4 regions of the Priestia sp. 40 genome follow, and region 1 is predicted to be linked to each of the others. Evidence: riboswitches for the same ligand, from Rfam matches in the RefSeq annotation. Region 1 holds a riboswitch; each other region holds the start of a gene.
The links. Region 1 has a riboswitch for thiamine pyrophosphate ahead of tenA (thiaminase II). Riboswitches for the same ligand answer to the same signal wherever they lie in the genome.
Positions count from the first base shown of each region.

Region 1 (5,275 bases):
TATTTTTTGGAATGTTTTCCTGCTTGTCGGCAGTTTTCTTCTTTTCTTGCTTTACTTGTTTATTGGAGTGTTCTTGAAAATCAATGACGTTTTCTTTTTTAGCTGTTTTTAGCTGTGCCGGTCCATCTTCTTTTGAAACCGCTGCCTCTGACTCCATCACTAAATGCTCCTGTTCTTCTTGTTCCTTTATCAGCAGCTGAACGTATTCTTTGACTTCATCTAACGTACATTGTTCATCAAACAGCTGTTTAATATCATTAAATAATTCAATTTGTTCCTCTGTATAGACACGGGCCCCATCTACTCGTTCAATTGTTAAATAGCTGCCCAATAATTTTTCCCATTGTTTTAGCGTTTTCTTTTCTACCTCTAATTGATCACTTACTTTTTTAATTGTATATGTCTCCATCATTTTTCATTTCCTCCCTTATCTATTTTCATCCAACTATGTAATGGATTATTTGTTGTATGTTGTATTCACCATATCTTCACTTGTTTTCCTGCTAGGTGACAAAGGTTGTCAAAACTAGACGACATTAGCCTTCTATGTAAAGAAAGCGCATATTTTGTAAAAAAATGTACAGAAATCCGCTAATGGAAAAAATTAAAAATAGAGAAGATCAAGAGAGTATAGAAAACAGTTGACGGGAAAAAATGAATCCTATAAGATAAGTTTAAATGTTTAAGTTCTTGAACATATAAACATAAGGAGTGAATATTATGTCACAGCATTATGCGCTCATCACCGGTGCGTCCGGAGGAATAGGTAAAGAGTTAGCTTATCAATTCGCAAAGGATGGACATCCTGTAATTTTAGTTGCCAGAAGCGCTGATAAACTAACAGCGCTTGGAGAGAATTTAAAATCTACTTATAATATTGAAGTGGTAACGGTTGTTAAGGATTTATCAAGAGAAGAAGAGATACAGTCATTATATGAAGAACTTAAAAATAAAAAAATGCACGTTGATTATTTAGTGAACAATGCTGGTTTTGGACTATACGGCAAATTTATTGAAACAGCTTTAGATGAAGAGTTAAACATGATTGATTTAAATATTCGAGCATTAACTCATTTAACAAAATTATTTTTACCCGATATGGTCAAAAGAAACCGCGGAAAAATTTTAAACATTGCATCTGTTGCTGCATTTATGCCGGGTCCGCTTATGACGGTATATTACGCAACAAAAGCGTACGTGTTATCTTTCACAGAGGCCCTTGAAAATGAATTAAAAGGTACCAATGTAACGGTAAGTGCTCTATGCCCAGGTCCAACTAAAACTGGTTTTAGCGACCGAGCCCAGCTAAGCAACTCCAAGCTTTTTCAAAGCGGTGCAATGGATGTAGAAACAGTTGTTAAAGTGGGCTATAAAAAATTTATGAAAGGGCAGACGGTTATTGTACCAGGAGTACAGTTTCGCCTTGCCACGTTCATCCCGCGCTTCGTGCCAAGAAAATGGCTTTCCTCCGTTGTGCGCAGAACACAAGAAATTAAATAAAGGAGATTATGTATGAGTGAAAAAGCAGTCGAGTTATTTCGTGCCAGCATTCCTGTCTTTCAGGCCCTAAGTGATTCAGCAAGACAAGACATTATTTTGCTGCTCGCCGAAAAAGAGCCCTTAACCGTTAATGAGATTGCAAACGAGTCTACTTTATCACGACCGGCAATTTCTCATCATTTAAAAATTTTACGCGATCAAAAGCTTGTAAAAATTGAGCAAAAAGGGACGCAGAGATATTATTCATTAGCTTTAAACGAGGCAGTTGAGCTATTAAAAAGCTTGCTTGCTACAGTTGAAGCCGAATGTTTATAGGGAGATGAAAGAGATGAAATACGAGCAATTCTATATCACAGATGAAACGGTCATTGAGCATATTGTCTCCACACAAAAGCAATATTTCTATGCGCAAAAGACAAAGAGCATCAGCAGCCGCATTCAAGCGCTGAATAAGCTCAGAGACGTAGTCAAACAAAACGAGCAGAGAATTATGGATGCGTTAAAACAAGACTTAAATAAATCTGAAGTAGAGGCGTACACGTCGGAAATTGGAATTTTACTAGAGGAGATTCGATTTACGCTTAAGCATTTAGCAAAATGGATGAAGCCTAAAAAAGTAAAAACCGCTTTAACACATGTGGGCTCTAAAGGGAAAATTGTTCCTGAACCGTATGGAGTCGCGTTAATTATTGCCCCGTGGAACTATCCGTTTCAATTAGCGCTGTCTCCTTTAGTAGGAGCGATTGCCGCTGGAAACACGGCGATTATCAAACCTTCTGAATTAACGCCTAGCGTATCTCGCGTTATACAAGAATTACTAGCTGAGGCTTTTGATCCAGCATTTGTGACGGTGATTGAAGGCGCTGTAGACACGACAAGCCTGCTTTTAAAACAGCCCCTTGATTATATTTTCTTTACGGGAAGTGTAAATGTAGGGAAAATTATTATGCAAGAAGCAGGGAAGCAGCTTATTCCAGTCACGCTTGAGCTAGGTGGGAAAAGTCCGTGCATTGTACATGAAGATGCAAACCTAGATCTTGCAGCGAAACGAATTATGTTTGGCAAAGGAATGAATGCAGGCCAAACGTGTGTTGCTCCTGATTATTTGCTCGTGCATAAAAAAGTGAAAGCGCAGCTGGTAGAGAAACTTCGCGAAGCAATTTATCAATTTTACGGTAGTAATCCACTTGAAAGCGACCGCTACGGCCGTATTGTCAGTGAGCGCCATTTTACTCGGCTAGTTGAGTTTTTAAAAGACGGAAATGCTATAGTTGGAGGCGGATATCAGAAGGACAGGTTAACAATAGAGCCTACGGTGTTAAGTGAAGTGAGCTGGAATTCGGACGTTATGCAAGAAGAAATCTTTGGACCAATTCTTCCTTTAATTGAATACGAAACGCTAGACGAAGTCGTTCACAAAGTCCAAGAAAAAGCTAAGCCGTTAGCTCTTTACTTATTTACAGAAAGTGAAGATGTGCAAAACGTCATAACGGAGCGTCTTTCATTTGGAGGAGGCTGTATAAATGATACGCTTATGCATATCGCTACGCCGTATTTACCCTTTGGCGGAGTAGGAGAAAGCGGTACGGGTCAATATCATGGAGAAGACAGCTTCCGGACATTTTCTCATTTTAAAAGCATGCTGTCTCAAACAACCAAGTTTGATTTGTCATTCCGCTATCCTTCGGAAAAACAAAGCTTGAAAATGATTAAAAAATTATTGAAATAAAAGAGCCTCCTGATAGGAGGCTCTTTTGTTATTTTGAAAGTGAAAGCTGAGAAAGCGGCCATTTTTCTTGGGTATATGCCATTTCCCAAAATAAATACTCGAGTTCACAGCTTTTGATGAAGTGATCTTTCATACGGTTACGTTCTTCTTCAGTCGCTTGCTCTGCAAGTTCATCAAGCTTGTTGCAAAACCATTGTGTTGTGCCATTCATTTCTTCATTATTATAAAACTGAATCCATTCATAAAAAGGATGAGAAGGAGATGGATTTACTTGCTCTGTAATGCGCTGGCCAATTTCAACGTACGTCCACGGGCATGGAAGGAGCACGGCAATGATTTCCGCTAAGCTGCCTGTATGCGCAACGCTCATCATATGATTGATGTAGTGACTAGCCGTCGGTGAAAGCGTCTCAGTGTGAAGGTCTTCATAGCGTACGCCTGCTACTTCACAAAAATTATTGTGAGGGTGGACTTCACTATGTAACACCGTAGAAATGCCGGCATTAAAGGCTTCCATTTCGGTGCGCGTGCGGCATTTTGTTAAAGCAGCGCCGTAAATGCGGACAAATGCTGTTAAGTATTCATAGTCTTGAGAAACGTAGTGAATAAGCGCTTCTTTTGGCACGTTTCCTTCAGCAATTCCTTTAATAAAAGGATGGTTAAAAATTGCTTCGTAAATATAGTTTGCTTCTTGTCTTAATTGAGATGAAAATGACATCAAAATCCTCCTTTAATATGAGGAAGTCACAAACAAGCACATAAAGGAAATAAAAAACACTCCGTTTATAAGCGGAGTGGCAAAGGACAGTAAGAAACTGAACATTGCCACTTTCCTACGCTGGTATGAGCCAGATCAGGTTCAAAGGGATCAAGAAAACTTGTCTCAGCCGATGGGCACCCCTAGTGGACTTCCTGTTAATCTATGTTTAACTTACCATATATTCTGAAAAATGAAAAGTGATATTAAAACTTGGAAGCAAACTGTTTTTTATCCCTTAAAGAGGCAGCTTCTTTAAGCTGTTTTTAATCATTTTTGTGTAAAAATGCATATTTTTAGGGGAGAAGAGGTATTAATGAAGGGAAGAGCCGTTTTGGTCTCCAAAACATTTCCCCCTATAAATAGAAGAAAGGAGAGAATAAAATGGCAAAATTTCGTTTGTATGCCGTATTAAATGTAGTAGGTTTGGCTATTACACTACTTGTGAATTATTTAGCAAATGCTATTCCAATAGGAGGAAAAACAACGGCAGAGGCTTCTGCACAAGTTCCTACGTTGTTTACACCAGCCGGTTATGCCTTTGCTATCTGGGGCGTTATTTATTTATTATTAACCATTTGGGTTATACGTCAATTTTTTGCAAGAGAAGATCAAAAGGAGATATACGCACGTATAGGCATTTGGTTTTTCCTAAACTGTTTGTTGAACAGTGCATGGATTTTTATTTTCCAAAACGATTACTATAAGTTATCACTTTTAGTTATGTTCTTTATTTTGGGTACATTAATGGTTGTGTATTCCATCATTCAGCATTCTCGGATGACAACATGGTTCATGCGTCTGCCGATTTCCCTTTATCTTGGCTGGATTTCCGTTGCGACTATTGTTAATGTGTTTGTCGTATTTCAAGCGAATGGAATAGAACATTTGCTTGGCTTAAACGAGTTAGCCTGGACGATTATTATGCTGCTAGTAGGGGCCGTGCTTGGCATTACATTCACATTAAAAAACCGAGACGCTGTTTATCCGCTTGTTTTTGTTTGGGCTTATATTGCCATTGCGGTAAAACAAAGTGGAAATCAGTCCATTGTAATCACGGTCATTATTTCAGTTGTTTTATTAGCAATTGCTATTATTGTAGGATTGATTAAGCGCTATAGACGTTTGTAAAAAGAAGCTCTAGCCTATATAAGCTAGAGCTTTTTATGATGCTCTTTTGATTGTAAAAAAGCAGCTGTAAAAGCAATTAAGCTAATTAAAATACCAAACGGAACAACAATTGGTACGAATGATAAAATAAATGTCATAAGTGTAACCTCCATGTTGCA
Region 1 covers NZ_JBMPZA010000016.1:34,368-39,642, reverse strand. Annotated here, with positions in the region: gene ACO1DI_RS18590 (helix-turn-helix domain-containing protein) at 1-412, opposite strand, end outside; gene ACO1DI_RS18585 (SDR family NAD(P)-dependent oxidoreductase) at 721-1,500, shown strand; gene ACO1DI_RS18580 (ArsR/SmtB family transcription factor) at 1,513-1,815, shown strand; gene ACO1DI_RS18575 (aldehyde dehydrogenase) at 1,829-3,229, shown strand; gene tenA (thiaminase II) at 3,258-3,947, opposite strand; TPP riboswitch at 4,043-4,141, opposite strand; gene ACO1DI_RS18565 (TspO/MBR family protein) at 4,371-5,117, shown strand.

Region 2 (5,275 bases), on a different contig from region 1:
TCGTTTACATCATGAGTGATAAATAAGATGGTGTGCTTACGCTTTTGCCATTGTTCAAGCAGCCATTCCTGCATCGACAAACGCGTAATGGCATCAAGCGCACTAAAAGGCTCATCTAAAAGCAGCACGTTAGAACCGCTTAATACCGTCCGCAGAAACGAAACGCGCTGCTTCATCCCTCCGGATAAATCACTTGGAAAACGGTTTTCATACCCTTTTAGGCCAAACTCTTCAAGCAGCTGAGACACTTGCTGATGAGCACTTGCTTTTGACACATTGTGCAGCTCAAGCGGCAGCGCTGCATTGTCTAAGATTGTACGCCACGGAAGCAGCAAATCTTGCTGCGGCATGTAGCCTACTTTTCCTAGTCGCTTTTCATAAGACTGCCCGTTAATCACGATATCGCCTTCACTCTGCTGTTCAAGACCTGTAATGAGACGAAACAACGTACTTTTTCCAGATCCGCTCGCTCCAACGATACTGACAAACTCGCCTTCTTTCACGTCTAAGTTTAATGATTTTAAAATCGCTTTATCACCATTTTTGTACGTAAAACTGACGTTTTGAAAAGATAACACAGAGTTATTCATGAATTGGCCACATCGCTTCGTTATAAGCCATATCCCAGAACATATACTCAAAACGCGTCGTATTTAAGAAAATTTCTTCGAGCTTTTCTAACTCCGCTTCTGATTTGTCTTCAGTAAGTGAGTCAAATAAGTTGATACACCACGTCGCAAGTTCTCCAAATTCTTCTGAGCTGTACATTTCAATCCACTCGCGGTAAAATTCATTGCTAGCTCCAGGCTTTTCACTGAGTTCTTTTCCTATTTCCCAGTAGCTCCACATACAAGGCAAAAGAGCCGCCACTAATTCAGCTAATGTTCCGCTTTGACCAACGTGTAGCATATAGTGTGTGTATGCAAGCGTTGTAGGCGATGGCTGCGCTTTTTCTAATTCTTTTTCGCTGATTTCAAATTTCTTGGCATACTCACGGTGAAGGCTCATTTCTTCATTTAACGTAGAATCTAAAAGGCCTGCAAATTTCCCCATCGTTTGAAGATCGGTAGCTTTCATGACTCCAATTGCAAATAACTTGGCATAATCAATTAGGTAAAGGTAATCTTGAATCATGTAAAAGCGAAACTTTTCCTTTTCAAGCGTTCCGTCTCCCATTCCCTGTACGAAGGGATGATTATGATTTTGACGCCAAATAGGCTGCAGCTTTTCGTATAATCGTTCACTAAATTTCATGATGATCACTCCTTATGCGTATGCAGCCACGTATAAATGAACTGCACCATCACTTTTGTATATTGAACAAGCTGATTAATATCTAATTGTTCGTTCACAGCATGTGCATTTGCTAAATTTCCCGGACCGTAAATAGCCGCCGGAATTCCCGCATCAGCTAGCCATCCCCCGTCTGTTACGCTAGTTGACACATCAATTGGAGGCTTTTTCCCTTCCATTTGTTCATGAGTCTTTGCAAGCAGCTGCACTCCTGCATGATTTTCATCAATTTCTAATGACGGAAAGATTTCTCCTCTGTCTTCAATCATCGATGTGCCTCCCCATTCAAAGGTTGGCAGATTGTCTTTTAACCATGGATCCGCTTTTGCAATAGCTAAAATGTATTCTTCCACTTCTTTTGATACTTGGTCGTACGATTCATTGGGATAATAGTGAACGGTGATCCACAGCCTGCATTCATCTGCAATAAAAGCAGCATGTCTTCCGCCTTCGATTACTGCTGGATTAATCGTATTTGTCCCTGGCAAAAATCCTGGATAGCTCTTTGTAACAGCCCAGTGACGCTCCAATTCTTGCAGCCCTCCGATCACTTTTGCCATCTTTTCAATAGCGCTTGCGGCTAAAAGCCCTCCTCCAGCATGAATCATACTTCGGCGTGTACCGTCATGATAGGTTTTACTGCTTTTTATCGTAATCCATCCCGTGATCACTCCGCCTTGACCTTGAATATGTAAATCACTCGTATCCGCTACAAGCGCAAAGTCAGCTGTATACCCTTTCTGACAGCATTGCAGCGTACCTGCCTCTCCTACTTCTTCTCCTACAACGGATTCAAAAATCAAGTCTCCCGGCAGTTTGATTCCTGCTTCCGTTAAAAGCTGAACTGCAAACAACGCTCCTGCCAAGCCGCCTTTCATATCAGCAACTCCGCGTCCGATGATTTTATTGTCTTTCACGACAGCTTCAAACGGATCTGTTTCCCATTTTTCATTTTCTTGTACCTCAGCAACATCCATATGACCGTTAATAATCAGGCTTTGATAGTCAGCTGATTTTTGTCCTTTTAACGTACCCACTACGATGGGGTCGTTAGAATATAAGTCCCACATATCAATGGAGAAACCGCAGTTTTTAAGAAAATTCGCTACGTGCAGCTGCGCTTCACGAGAATTTCGTGCAGGAGGCGCTGGCGTTTTATACGAAACAAGCGTTGTTAATAACTGGATTAACTCTCCTTTGCGCTCCTCTACCTGTTTGACAAGCAAATCAATTGTTTCTTCCATTTATGACACCTTCCTTTACGCATAAAAAAACACTTCTTTCGCAGGAAAGAAGTGTTTTTGTTTATGTACACAAAATTATTATAACGAGTTCGTAAGGAAATCCCATACAAAACATGCATTACAATACCTCTTTCCTACGCTAGTATTACCTAGTTCAGGTTATAAGGGTTAAGACTTCTCGTCTCTCTCAGCTTCGAAAGCACCCCTAGTGGTGTTGTATCTCTATGAAATTAATCTATTATCATATGTTTACCTGTAATAGTTTTATCATAGTAAAGCGTTTTATTCAATAGAAAGGTTCATGATAGGGTAATGAAAATAGTTTCCTTTTTAGTAAAATAAAAAGCACACACCTTCTTCAAGCAGTGTGTGCTCTTTGTTTTTGTAAGATTACTAGTTAGCTATTGGCTTCTTTAAAAATACACGTTTTTTCCATTTAGACAGTAATAAGCTCAAGTTTTTGACCCGATCTCACTAACGAAAGCAGTTCATGATCTTCTTCTATCACATGCCCAATCACGTTAACATTAGCATTTGCAGGCAAATTCCTTTTAGCTATTTGAACCTCTCCTCTGTAACGTCCGTAGCCATCATTGTCCATTGTAATTGCTCCAATTCCGCGCTCGACTGTATGATATGGCGGCACTGGTTCTACAGATCGTGTATCCACCAAACGCAGAACGTCTCTTGATATATCCGGACGCACGCTGTACGTTCCCTGTATATGAGGTGAACGAATGCGTAGCGGAATAATGCGGTTTTCTTGATATTGAACTAAACGTTTTAATAAACTTGAACTGGCGTATGGATCTCCAATATAAACCTCCGTTACTCCGCATCCGTATAAATCTACTGCAGAGATAAAAGGACATCTATTACGGTCCTTCTCTCTAGTAGGAAGACCTTGATAAATAGGACCTCTCTTTTCGCCTTCTCCAGGAGTATAAGCACACACTGGAATACAAAGTTCATTGAATAAATCTGTCTGCTGTTGAAAAAACGTTTCTTCAAGCCCTGTTTCAGGCCGCGGATAAAAATTATGCCAAGCAAGCAGCTGATGATGATGAAGGCCTGCAGATAACAGCGCTTCTATTTCTTGTTTTGACAATGTACTTGCATTAAGGGCAATATAAAACTCATTCGCAAGTAAAATCGTTTCTTCTACGCTAAAGCCATCGTCTAGTCTAATACCTGATACGCCAAGTGAAGATAGAGTCATAAGGCTTTCGATACCTAAATGAACTGGTGTATCCTTGGATACATCTGCATACACGCTTATTCCACACTCTCTAGCCACATGAAGCAATTCTTTTGCCCGTTCAGCCAAATCTCCTTTTTCCTCTGGAATGTGAAGTGAAGTGAATGCGCGTGTAACGCCGCATTCACTCGCTTCTACTAATCTTTGTTTGGCATCTCTATCGTTCAAATAAAACGAAATGCCAATCATTCAAACTCCCTCGCCATTTCATCGTTAAATCCAAAGAAATAGGTACAAATAAAGCCTGCTGCGTAAGCAATAACTAATCCAAGTAAATAAAGAAGAATTTGATGCGCATGAACTAAAAACGTAAGCGGTAAACCTGATACTCCCACTGCTACAGTTGCAATATGGAAGTGCGCCTGAAACGCTCCGCCGATTCCAGCTCCAAGACAAGCGGTTAAGAATGGCCGCCCTAAAGGAAGTGTGACTCCAAAAATAAGTGGCTCTCCGATTCCGAGCAGTCCTGAAGGAAGTGCGCCTCCAATTGCTCGCTTTAAACGTTTTTTCTTTGTTTTGATATAAATAGCAAAAGCTGCACCGACCTGACCGGCTCCGCCCATTGCTAGGATAGGAAGAAGCGGATCATCTCCAATTGAATTGATAAGCTCTAAATGAACAGGAGTAAGGCCTTGATGCAGTCCCGTAATGACGAGCGGCAAGAACGTTGCCCCTAAAACAAAGCCTGCTACAACTCCTCCAACCTCTAAAACTCCTAAAAGACCTTTTGTGATTCCGTCTGAAATCAAGCCGCCGATTGGCATGAATACCACATACGTAATAATTCCTGTAATTAACACCGTAACGGTTGGTGTAATAATAATATCCAGTGACTGAGGGACAAATTTACGTACTCGTTTTTCTAACACGGCCATAAAGATTGCTGCAAGCAATACGCCTATTAAGCCACCCCGCCCCGGCAGAAGTGCTTCCCCAAAAAGTTTAATATCAGCTATGGCAGGATTAATGACTAAAATACCGGCTAAGCCTCCTAGAGCTGGCGAACCTCCAAACTCTTTTGCGGCATTAATACCTACTAAAATACCAAGATAAGCAAATAAACCGCTTCCGATAACGGTTAAAAGAATAGCAATCTGTGAATCCGCCGGAAGCCACTTCGCTTGCACAGCTGCTTTTGTCACTCCAGTAATAAGTCCAGATGCTACAAGAGCAGGTATCAACGGAATAAAAATACTTGCAATTCGGCGAAGCAAGAGCTTAAACGGAGTTGCATTTTTTTCTTTTAGCTCCGATTTCCGCTGTGTTGCACGATTTTCTAAGTTAATACCGCCGGATTCATCAATTAGCTTTCCAAACTCCTCTGTTACTTTGTTCACTTTGCCAGGACCAATAATGATTTGCAGCGTCTCTTCTTCCACTAACCCGAGCACGCCTTCAAGTTTTCGTATATCTGCTTTTTTAACGATTGAATCATCTTTTACAGTCACGCGCAGCCGCGTCATACAATGCGTATACGCTT
Region 2 covers NZ_JBMPZA010000015.1:58,959-64,233, forward strand. Annotated here, with positions in the region: gene ACO1DI_RS15225 (ABC transporter ATP-binding protein) at 1-590, opposite strand, end outside; gene tenA (thiaminase II) at 583-1,254, opposite strand; gene ACO1DI_RS15235 (acetylornithine deacetylase) at 1,260-2,537, opposite strand; TPP riboswitch at 2,652-2,754, opposite strand; gene ACO1DI_RS15240 (MupG family TIM beta-alpha barrel fold protein) at 2,974-3,984, opposite strand; gene ACO1DI_RS15245 (PTS transporter subunit EIIC) at 3,981-5,275, opposite strand, start outside.
Region 2: linked by a shared signal. The riboswitch ahead of ACO1DI_RS15235 (acetylornithine deacetylase) and the one ahead of tenA (thiaminase II) in region 1 are both predicted to bind thiamine pyrophosphate.

Region 3 (5,275 bases), on a different contig from region 1:
CCTAAAATAACAACAGCACATAAAATAAAGGCAAAGATAGGACCAAACGGGAAAAGTTTTGCATGATATGGAAGTTCACTCAAATCATGACCTTGGGCAACAAATGCTCTTCTAAAACGATAGTGGCTGATTGCAATTCCTAACCAAGCAATAAAACCAGACATACCAGAAGCATTAAGTAACCATGTGTATACCGCACCGTCTCCAAAAAATGAAGCACCAAATGCAAGTGTACCGACAAGTGCCGTTGCGATTAAGGCATTAACCGGAACGCCTCGTTTATTCACTTTTGCTAAGAACCTTGGTGCTTTTCCATCTTTCGCTAAGTTCCATAGCATACGCGTAGAAGCATACATACCTGAGTTACCAGCAGATAAAACGGCTGTTAAAATAACGGCATTGATAGCTGATGCTGCAAACGCCAGACCTGCTCGTTCGAATATTAGAGTAAACGGACTTACCCGCACATCATCACTTGCTAATGAATCCGCTGTGTATGGAATAAGCATTCCAATAACAAAAATAGCTAAAATATAAAATAACAAGATGCGCCAGAAGACTTGTTTAACTGCGCGAGGAACCGTTTTTTCCGGATCTTCACTTTCTCCAGCTGCGACTCCAAGCAACTCTGTTCCTTGGAATGAAAAACCAGCAGCCATAAAAATACCTAGTACAGTAAAGAATCCACCGTGAATCGGTCCATCACCAAGCGTGAAGTTTTTAAAACCTGGTGCTTCATTGTTAAAGATACCAAAAATCATCATAATACCAATAACTAAAAAGATGATAACCGTTACTACTTTAATTAACGAAAACCAAAATTCAGATTCACCAAATCCTTTTACAGAAAGGTAGTTAAGCCCAAACATAATTAATAAAAACAGGGCACTCCATAAAATGGAAGAAGAGTTTGGGAACCAAAATTTCATAATAAGGGCTCCAGCGGATAATTCAGCTGCAATCGTAATAGCCCAGTTATACCAGTAGTTCCAGCCGAGAGCGAAACCAAAGGATGGATCTACAAAACGAGACGCATACGTACTAAATGAACCAGCTTCAGGCATATAAGCTGCGAGCTCTGCTAGGCTGGTCATCAAAAAGTAAACCATGACGCCAATGATAGCGTAAGCTAAAAGCGCTCCCCCAGGTCCTGCTGTGTGAATTGCTCCACCACTTGCTAGGAATAAGCCGGTTCCGATGGCTCCTCCTAATGAAATCATCGTTAAGTGGCGAGATTTCAACCCACGTTTTAATTCTTGCTGCTCTTGCATAGATAAATACTCCTTTCGAATGTACGGAAAGAGACGGGATAACATAAAAAAAGCCCGCAGTATATGTGCGCGCTTTTAAATCTGAAAACCGCGTCAACCTTCCGTGAAGATAGCTCTTCACATCACTCGCATGATGTGACAGTTCTGTTCCTGTTCGGAGACAGCCCCAGCTTAAATCAACCGAGAAGTGATCTAAACTTCGGCAATTTTTCCTTTCAAGCAACATCCTCAATGTTCTCTGCATTTCCGTTACTTTACTATTAAAAACTGCGACCTCTACCTCATCGATTAGGATGAGGGTTTTTTATATTCAATTGACATAAAAGAAGTATAACAAATACTAAAACGATTGTCATTATAAAAAATAGATTCAGAAAATAGAAACATCTTTGAAATCTCTCGAATCTATTTTGTTACATATGGTATAATATACATTGTCTTTATACTACATAAATATCCAAACGTACCACAGGGGGAGCCGCCGTGCTGAGAGTGAACGAAATGTTCAGACCCTTAGAACCTGTTAGTTAACGCTAGCGTAGGAATGTGGGAATAGTAGCATATATTTGCTTACTCCTGTGTAAACCGTTTGATATGAATGATTCAAAAACAGGAGTGAGAAACGTGAATAAAGAATTACCTTTACAGGCTAAAATTGAAATAGCTATTTTTGCAGCATTGGCACTTCTACTTGACCTTTTGCCTTCCATTAAGATTGCAACGGCTGTAAGTATTTCGTTCTCCATGGTGCCCATTTTTATTATGTGCTTTCGCTGGGGAGTAAAAGGCGGGGCTCTATCTGGTCTATTATGGGGGCTTTTGCAGTTAGCGACAGGAACGGCTTATATTTTAACAGCGCTACAAACATTTATTGAATATATTGTGGCTTTTGCTTTTATAGGTTTTGGAGGTATTTTTTCACAATCTATTAAAACAAATTTAGCTACCAATAACAGATCAAAAGCTTTTGTTTTGATTGTTTTATCCCTTATTATCGGAAGCTTCGCACGTTATTTCTGGCACTTTATTGCTGGTATTATTTTCTGGGGATCGTACGCACCAAAAGGTATGTCCGCTCTGTGGTATTCTTTTTCAATGAACGGTATTTCAATGGTAGGGTCACTAATAGCCTGCTTAGTCATTCTTTCATTGTTAATTCCATCGGCATCAAGAATGATTGTAACTAAATCACATTCATCATAAGAAAAAAGACTAAATCTACCAAGATTTAGTCTTTTTTGTCATTTGTCACCTTTCTTTACACAAAAGTGTGTCAGGTTTGATAACATAGTTAGTGAAATATTCAAAAAACTGTTTTATGATAGTCAACATATTCAAACGAGATAAAGGATTGATAGCATGCTACAGAAATGGATCACGAGCATAGGTTTAGATATTGGAACAAGTACAACAAAACTGATTGTAAGCAAGCTGTTAATAGCAAATCAACAAAATCAGTTTACGCTGCCAGGCTGTCAAATTATTGATCGTCAAGTAACGTATGCAAGTTCTATCTATACCACACCTATGCTAAACGAGGTTGAAATCGATGTTCAACGATTAACGGTACTACTAGAACAAGAGTACAAGAATGCAGAAATCTCCTTAGATCAAGTGGAGGCGGGCGCTGTGATCATCACAGGAGAAACTGCTAGAAAGCAAAATGCAGAAACTATCGTTCACTATCTAGCCGAACATGCTGGAGATTTTGTTGTTGCAACAGCCGGTGCTGACTTGGAAGGAATATTGGCGGCAAAAGGATCAGGAGCAATCCAACATTCCGCTGAAACAAATGCAGTAATTGCCAATATTGATGTAGGAGGAGGCACCGCTAACATCGCTTTATGTCAAAACGGAAAAGTGATCGAAACGTTTACGCTGCATGTAGGTGGAAGATTAATTCGGCTGAATTCAGACGGCTTTGTTACCTACGTTTCACCTTATTTAACTGAATTTTTAAAAAATAATTCTTTAATACTGCGAGAAGGTGAAAAAGCAACATTTGAAAAACTCTCGTCTATCTGTCAATTACTAGCTGAAGAAACCGTGAATTATGTAAGAGCACTAATTCAAACCTCTTCGCTGCTCGTTTCTCCTCATACAAGATCTTCTATCCAACCAGAAACAATTATGATTTCAGGAGGGGTAGGAGCAATGATGGAGAAGCAAAAGCCGAAAACAGTGAGGGAAGTGGCTGTACATGGAGACATTGGTCCTCTGCTAGCGTATCAGTTTCAATCCATACACGTATCTCAAGCCGCTGAAACAACGCGCGCTACTGTCATTGGGGCTGGCATGCAAAATACAGAAGTTAGCGGATCAACCGTATACATTAAGTCTAAAAAACTGCCGCTGAAAAACATTCCGATTATAGAAATACCTGTACAGCCAGAGGAGGAGTGGAATCCGCAGCTGTTTCAAGAAAGAGCTCGAGCGTCATGCATGCAGGCTTCAACTATTTTCAGCGCAGAAGATCCTCCCGTTGCTATTGCTTTATCGCATTTTCCTTACTGCAGCTATAAGATGCTTCAAGAATTAGCAAAAGTAATAAGCGCTGAATTTGGTGCTTGTTTTAAGGGAGCTAAGTGCCTCGTTGTTTTATGCGAGCAAGATATTGCAAAAGCCTTAGGACAAGCACTAGCCAAACAGAAGAAAGAATTAGAAATTATTTGTTTAGATCAAATTGATTTTACACACGGAGATTACATCGATTTAGGGTTACCAGTAGCTGGAGAAGCAATCTCCGTTTCCGTTAAAACGCTCGCTTTTTCATCCTAATCCACTAAATATACAAGGAGGAAACGATGTTTAAAACTACACGATTATTAGGAGAAACATTTTCATTTTATAGCTTAAAAGAAATCATGGCCAAAGCAAACGAAGAACGTTCTGGAGATCAGCTAGCAGGAATTAGCGCCGAGTCAATGAAAGAACGAATGGCAGCCAAACAAGTTCTAGCTGATATCACACTTGCTGATATTCGAAATTACCCGCTGCTAAGCGCAGATGAAGACAACGTCTCGGCAATAATCGAAAGTCAGATCGATTCATCGGCTTACGACATTATAAAAAACTGGACGGTAGCAGATTTGCGAGAATATATTTTATCTGATCAGCATAGCGGAGAAGACCTTCTTGCACTTAGCAAAGGATTAAGCAGCGAAATGATTGCGGCAGCTACTAAAATTATGTCCAATTTAGATTTAATTCAAGGAGCTGCCAAGATAGAAGTGCAAACTACTTGCCAAACGACTATCGGCCAAAAAGGAGTATTGGCTTCTCGGGCCCAGCCTAATCATCCTTCAGATAACTTAAAAGGAATGAGAGCATCTCTATACGAAGCGTTAAGCTATGGAATTGGAGATGCGGTTATTGGAATTAACCCCGTTATTGACACAACGGATAATATTTACGCGCTTTTAAATGAAACAAAAAATATAATCAATGAATGGTCCATCCCTACTCAAAACTGTGTATTATCACATGTAACAAGTCAGATGAGAGCAATCGAAAAAGGAGCATCTGCTGACTTGATTTTTCAAAGTTTAGCAGGTACAGAAGCTGGTAATGATTCATTTGGAATTTCACTGTCTATGCTCGATGAAGCGACAGCGCTAATTCATGAAAAAGGAACGGCAAAAGGTCCAAACCGCTGGTATTTTGAAACAGGACAAGGTTCTGAACTGTCAGCAGAAGCTCACTATAACATTGATCAAGTAACGCTCGAAGCTAGGTGCTACGGCTTAGCTCGTCACTACAAGCCTTTCTTAGTTAACACGGTTGTTGGATTTATTGGACCTGAATATTTATATAACAGCAAACAAGTTCTACGAGCTGGGCTTGAAGATCACTTTATGGGCAAAATGCACGGCCTGCCTATGGGAGTAGACGTATGTTACACCAATCACATGGATGCTGATCAAAACGATATGGATAATTTAAGTATGCTTCTAGGAACCGCTGGAGTGAACTTTGTGATAGGAGTGCCTATGGCTGATGACTGC
Region 3 covers NZ_JBMPZA010000019.1:76,255-81,529, forward strand. Annotated here, with positions in the region: gene ACO1DI_RS21965 (amino acid permease) at 1-1,271, opposite strand, end outside; lysine riboswitch at 1,374-1,558, opposite strand; TPP riboswitch at 1,733-1,833, shown strand; gene thiT (energy-coupled thiamine transporter ThiT) at 1,866-2,474, shown strand; gene ACO1DI_RS21975 (ethanolamine ammonia-lyase reactivating factor EutA) at 2,631-4,049, shown strand; gene ACO1DI_RS21980 (ethanolamine ammonia-lyase subunit EutB) at 4,076-5,275, shown strand, end outside.
Region 3: linked by a shared signal. The riboswitch ahead of thiT (energy-coupled thiamine transporter ThiT) and the one ahead of tenA (thiaminase II) in region 1 are both predicted to bind thiamine pyrophosphate.

Region 4 (5,275 bases), on a different contig from region 1:
CACACCATCTGCTCCTAGCTCCATAGCTTGAGCCGCATCTGAAGCCGTTCCAATACCTGCATCTACAATTACTGGAACAGTTGATTGTTCAATGATAAAACGCATGTTCAACGGATTAATAATACCTTGACCTGAACCGATAGGCGAAGCTCCTGGCATAATGGCATGTACGCCTAACTCCTCTAAACGACGCGCAAGTAAAACATCATCTGATGTGTAAGGTAAAACGGTAAAGCCCTCCTTTAACAGCTCTTCACTAGCTTTTAATGTTTCAACTGGATCAGGAAGCAGCGTTTTATCACATCCAATTACTTCTACTTTCACCATGTCACAAAGTCCAGAAGCTTTAGCTAATTTAGCAATACGTACCGCTTCTTCTGCAGTTTTTGCTCCAGCCGTGTTAGGTAACAGAGTGAAACGCTTCACATCAAGCGCTTCTAGTAAATTAGGCTGATTTTGATCAAAAATATCCATTCGTCTAACAGCAAATGTTAAAATTTCTGTTTCCGACTCTTCTACCGCTTGACGCTGAGTCGTAAAGTCCGGAAATTTCCCTGTTCCTAATAATAAACGTGAATTAAATGTATATTGTCCAATTTTTAACATACTCTTCATCCTCCTCCTACAAATGAAACGACTTCTAATGTATCTCCATCTTTTAAACTTGCATCACTATGTTCTTCTTTTTGTAAAATGTTCTTGTTTAGCTCAACAATTACCACTCGTTCATGCAGGTTCTGAGCCTGCAACAAGTGCTCGACCGTTTCAATTTCATCTCCAACAGTAACGTTCTTACCATTAATGATTAGATTCAATGAACTCCCTCCATTACTCTCGTTAGCTGAAATGATGTAAAAAATGAATGATTCGGCTCTTTCCCTACCAAAGCATCAGCCATAATTTTTCCAGTTGCAGCACTTAATAAAATACCGTTTCGGTAGTGGCCAAACGCCATGTGTAGATTCGCTATTTCAGGATGCTCTCCTAAATAAGGCCAGCCATCATTTGTTTGTGGACGAAGACCTGCCCATGCTTTTTCAAATGTGGCTTCTTTAATAGCCGGCAGAAGCACAGCAGCTTTATCCAGCAGAAATTGAATACCTTGTGCAGAAACGGTCTTAGTAAAATCATGCTGCAGCTTAGTTGCCCCGATTACGATTCTTCCACCAGCCTTTGGCACTAAATAAAAACCTTCATCTAAAAAAATCGTTTTAGAAAGCAGCGGCTTATGACTTTGAAGAGCAATACACTCTCCTTTTACAGGAAATACCTGACCTAAATGTTCAGAAGAAATAAAACGTTTAGCCCATGAGCCTGCTGCGATCACTACTTTTCCTCCATAAAAAGAGCCTTTAGACGTCTGTACACCTTTTACTGTTTCATTTTCCGTAATAAGAGAATGAACGTCACAGTATTCAAATACATCTGCTCCGTGATACAAGGCTCCATGAGCAAGAGCATGTGTTAACTTAGCCGGAGCTAGCTGGCCGTCTCCAGGTATTGTAATGGCTCCGTATATGTCTGGAGAGAGCCCCGGTTCTAACAACCGCGCTTCTTTTACGTCGATCCATCTTACATCTTTGTCCCATTGATGATGCTGATCGGCTTTTTTCTTTAATACGTGTGCATCTTCTTCTGTTACAGCGACTTTTAATAAGCCTTTTTGAATAAGCTCTACGTCGATTGCCGTTTTTTCTTTTAGTTCCTTCACCAGTTCAGGAAACATACTTCTGCTCTTAATAGCAAGGTCTAAAAGAGGACCTTCTTCATCAATTTCAGCTTGAGCACCTAAAATACCAGCAGCTGCACTTGAAGCTTCACAACCAATTTGATTGCGCTCAAGAATGGCTACTGACGCTCCTTGTTTTGACAAATGATAAGCGATAGAAGAGCTAATTATGCCTCCTCCGACTAACAGTACATCATAATGCTGCTTCATTTTCTCCACCTCCAGATGTCCATATATGAGAATATTGTTTGATTGCTTTAAGCGGATCTTGCGCAAGCATGACACCAGACATCACAGCTATACCGTGTGCTCCTGTTTGCAGCACCTCTTTGGCATTTACAGGTGTAATTCCACCAATCGCAATAACTGGTATCTTCACAGCGTCTACTACTTCTTTTAACGCTGCTATCCCTCGGCTTTTTAATTCTTTTTTTGAATGAGTTGAATAAATATGTCCGTATAGAATATAGTGAGCTCCATCTTTTTCAGCTTCTAGAGCTTCTTCCACAGAGTGAACTGATTTTCCGACAATAAGAGAAGGAAATGCGTCTCTAACGCACGAAACGTCTAAACTATGATAGGCAAGCTGCACCCCTTTTGCTTTTAAAGCATGCGCTACATCAACTCGGTCATTTACAATAATTTTAGAGCGACAAAATGGCAGGCTTTCTAGTAAACATTGAATCTGCTTTGCTGTTTTCTTTTTTTCTCTAATATGAATGGCACCCGCAAAAGGCACGATAGCCGTTAAAATGTCCCGAACCTCTTCAATTGGCTGCTTATCTGTTGTAATGACATGAAATTTAGGAATATCCATATGATCGAAACCTTTCCATTCAGAATAAAGAGAAATTTCAATCACTTTATCTTGTGTAGAGGGCTTTATTACATACAAAAAAACCACCCTACAACGTAGAGTGGTTAGCATGTATCGTTATGTAAACATGATCGCCACTTCCCTACGCTGGTACAAACCAGATCAGGTTCAAAGGGTCCGAAATGCATTCGTCTCAGCTTCAAAAAGCTCCCCTAGTGATTGCTATTTATTGATTTTGTTTTTGCACTTAAAATTATAACACAACTAGATGTAAATACAATATCTCTTTATGCTCTTACGGCTCTCTTCCTTTTATAGATGTATCTTTTAAGCTTCTTTACTAAGAGGCCCGGCGCACCGCACCATTCTGCTTTTTATATGGTTAGTAATCGGTATAGTCGTCAAATTCTTCTTTGTCTTTTTCCTTTTTCCGATCCCATATAAACAGCAGGAGTAACATAATAAAAGTTAGAATATAAAAACCGTAAAAAATAAATGCCGCCACAACATTTATAAATAAAAATAAAAAACCGATGATCTGACCTGCAACAGCAACAATCAACAAAATGTATTTCCAAACTTCTGCTTTTCTATCCATTCTCTACTTCTCCGTCTTTTTGTTTTTCCCTACTAGAAACGTTCTCTTTATTTAAATAAAAACGTTCCTGCCAGTAAACCCACTGTAAATAAACCAATTGTTCCAAATGCTGAAATCCCCACGTACACCAACATTTTCTGATAAGATTTTTCTCGAATTAACTGCACGGTTTCCACACTAAACGTTGAAAAAGTGGTAAAAGCCCCGAAAAAACCAATGCCGATCATTAGAAATATTGAATCATTATAAGCATGACTCGGAACCTTTCCATAATAACTACCGTAAAAAAGACCAAGTCCAAACGCACCAAGCAAGTTAACAAACAGCATTGATACTGGAAAAGGAGGATTTGAAGCTGTTTTTGTAACCTTTAATCCCAAAAGATAACGGCATATGCCTCCAGCTGCCCCCCAAGTGCCAAGCTCACTATGCTCATTTACTTCACCTCATGTACTTTTACTAAATTTTTTCCTGCCGTTTCACCGCATAGATAGCCTGCTAAAGCAAAAAGGATTCCGCCTACTAAAGAGACAATGAAATAAATGGCTCCACCCCATAAATAATGCTGAGTGAGAGAAACGAAGTCTCCTGCAAACGTTGAATACGTGGTAAAACCGCCGCATAAGCCCACGCCTAGTCCAAGCTTGATCCATTCCTTTGGCTGTTTCCACGCAAAAAATCCCGTTAATAGTCCTAATATGAAGCTACCTAATAGGTTTTCAATTACTGTTCCTATTGGATACCCCGTATATAATAAGGAAAGATTTAGAAAATAACGTGCATACGTACCAGCGATAGCACCAAAGGCAATTGAGATTAAGTTTATGGCTTTCATCATATCGCTCCGTTTCATAAATTCTTCTTTAAGTGTACCATAAGGAATTTATTTCTACCTTAACATTTAACTATATGTTTATTGCACCAAAAGTCATGAAAAAATGAAAGAGAAAATCGTCGCATGAAACTTCCTTTTTACTCCTCGGATATCCCTTAAAAATCCATTTAATCCAAATTCTAAAATCTTTCTGTATCCTTATGACAAACCGTGTATAGAAGGTATATTTCCCTTATTTTAAGTCACATTAATCGTATAAGTTTTTTTTGTTGACTTTTGCTGTGTTCTTGTTTAGTATCACAGAGTATCATTTCCTATCAGAATACTAGGGGGTTTAGAAAATGAAGAAATTTGCTGCACTTTTGTCGCTACTATTAGCTTTCACAGTTGTGCTTGCCGCATGCGGTTCTAGCTCAAAAAATGAAGCAAACAATGGAGACAATAAATCTTCACAAGAGGATTTATATAATAAAGTGAAAAAAGATGGTGTATTAACAATTGGAACTGAAGGTACATACCCTCCGTTCACTTTTCATGATGACAAACAAAAGCTAACTGGGTTTGATGTAGAATTGGCTCAAGAAGTAGCTAAACGTCTTGGCGTAAAAGCTGAGTTCAAAGAAACACAGTGGGATGGCATGTTTGCTGGATTAGATGCTAAACGATTTGACATGATTGCTAATGAAGTTGGTATTCGTGAAGATCGTCAAAAGAAATACGATTTCTCTGATCCATACATCCAGTCAGGGGCTGTATTAATTGTTCGTAAAGACGAAAAAGATATCAAATCATTTAAAGATTTAAAAGGAAAAAAATCAGCGCAGTCATTAACAAGTAACTATAAAGACATGGCTCAATCTTATGGTGCAAACATTACGAGTGCTGAAGGTTTTGCTCAAGCAGTAGAACTAATGAGCGCAAACCGTGTTGATGCTACAATCAACGATAAATTATCGTTCCTTGACTATAAGAAAAAGCACCCTAACGCACCTATCAAAATCGCGGATGAAAAATCCGATGGTGCTGCAAGCGGCTTTATGTTTAGAAAAGACAGCGGTAAGTTAGTGGATGAAGTAAACAAAGCATTGAAAGATATGAAAAAAGACGGAACATACGCAAAAATTTCTAAGAAATGGTTTGGCGAAGATGTTTCTCCTAAATAATATTTTCCCTGATGGAGAGCGATTGAATCAATTGATTTCAATCGCTCAATCATCTCTCTTACCAATGCTAAAGGGAGCTATTCAATATTCTATTCCACTAACATTAATCACGTTTGTACTCGGTATCATTTTA
Region 4 covers NZ_JBMPZA010000015.1:407,645-412,919, forward strand. Annotated here, with positions in the region: gene ACO1DI_RS16955 (thiazole synthase) at 1-606, opposite strand, end outside; gene thiS (sulfur carrier protein ThiS) at 612-815, opposite strand; gene thiO (glycine oxidase ThiO) at 812-1,939, opposite strand; gene ACO1DI_RS16970 (thiamine phosphate synthase) at 1,923-2,546, opposite strand; TPP riboswitch at 2,669-2,770, opposite strand; gene ACO1DI_RS16975 (hypothetical protein) at 2,929-3,144, opposite strand; gene ACO1DI_RS16980 (fluoride efflux transporter FluC) at 3,192-3,524, opposite strand; gene ACO1DI_RS16985 (fluoride efflux transporter FluC) at 3,581-3,979, opposite strand; gene ACO1DI_RS16990 (amino acid ABC transporter substrate-binding protein) at 4,321-5,142, shown strand; gene ACO1DI_RS16995 (amino acid ABC transporter permease) at 5,126-5,275, shown strand, end outside.
Region 4: linked by a shared signal. The riboswitch ahead of ACO1DI_RS16970 (thiamine phosphate synthase) and the one ahead of tenA (thiaminase II) in region 1 are both predicted to bind thiamine pyrophosphate.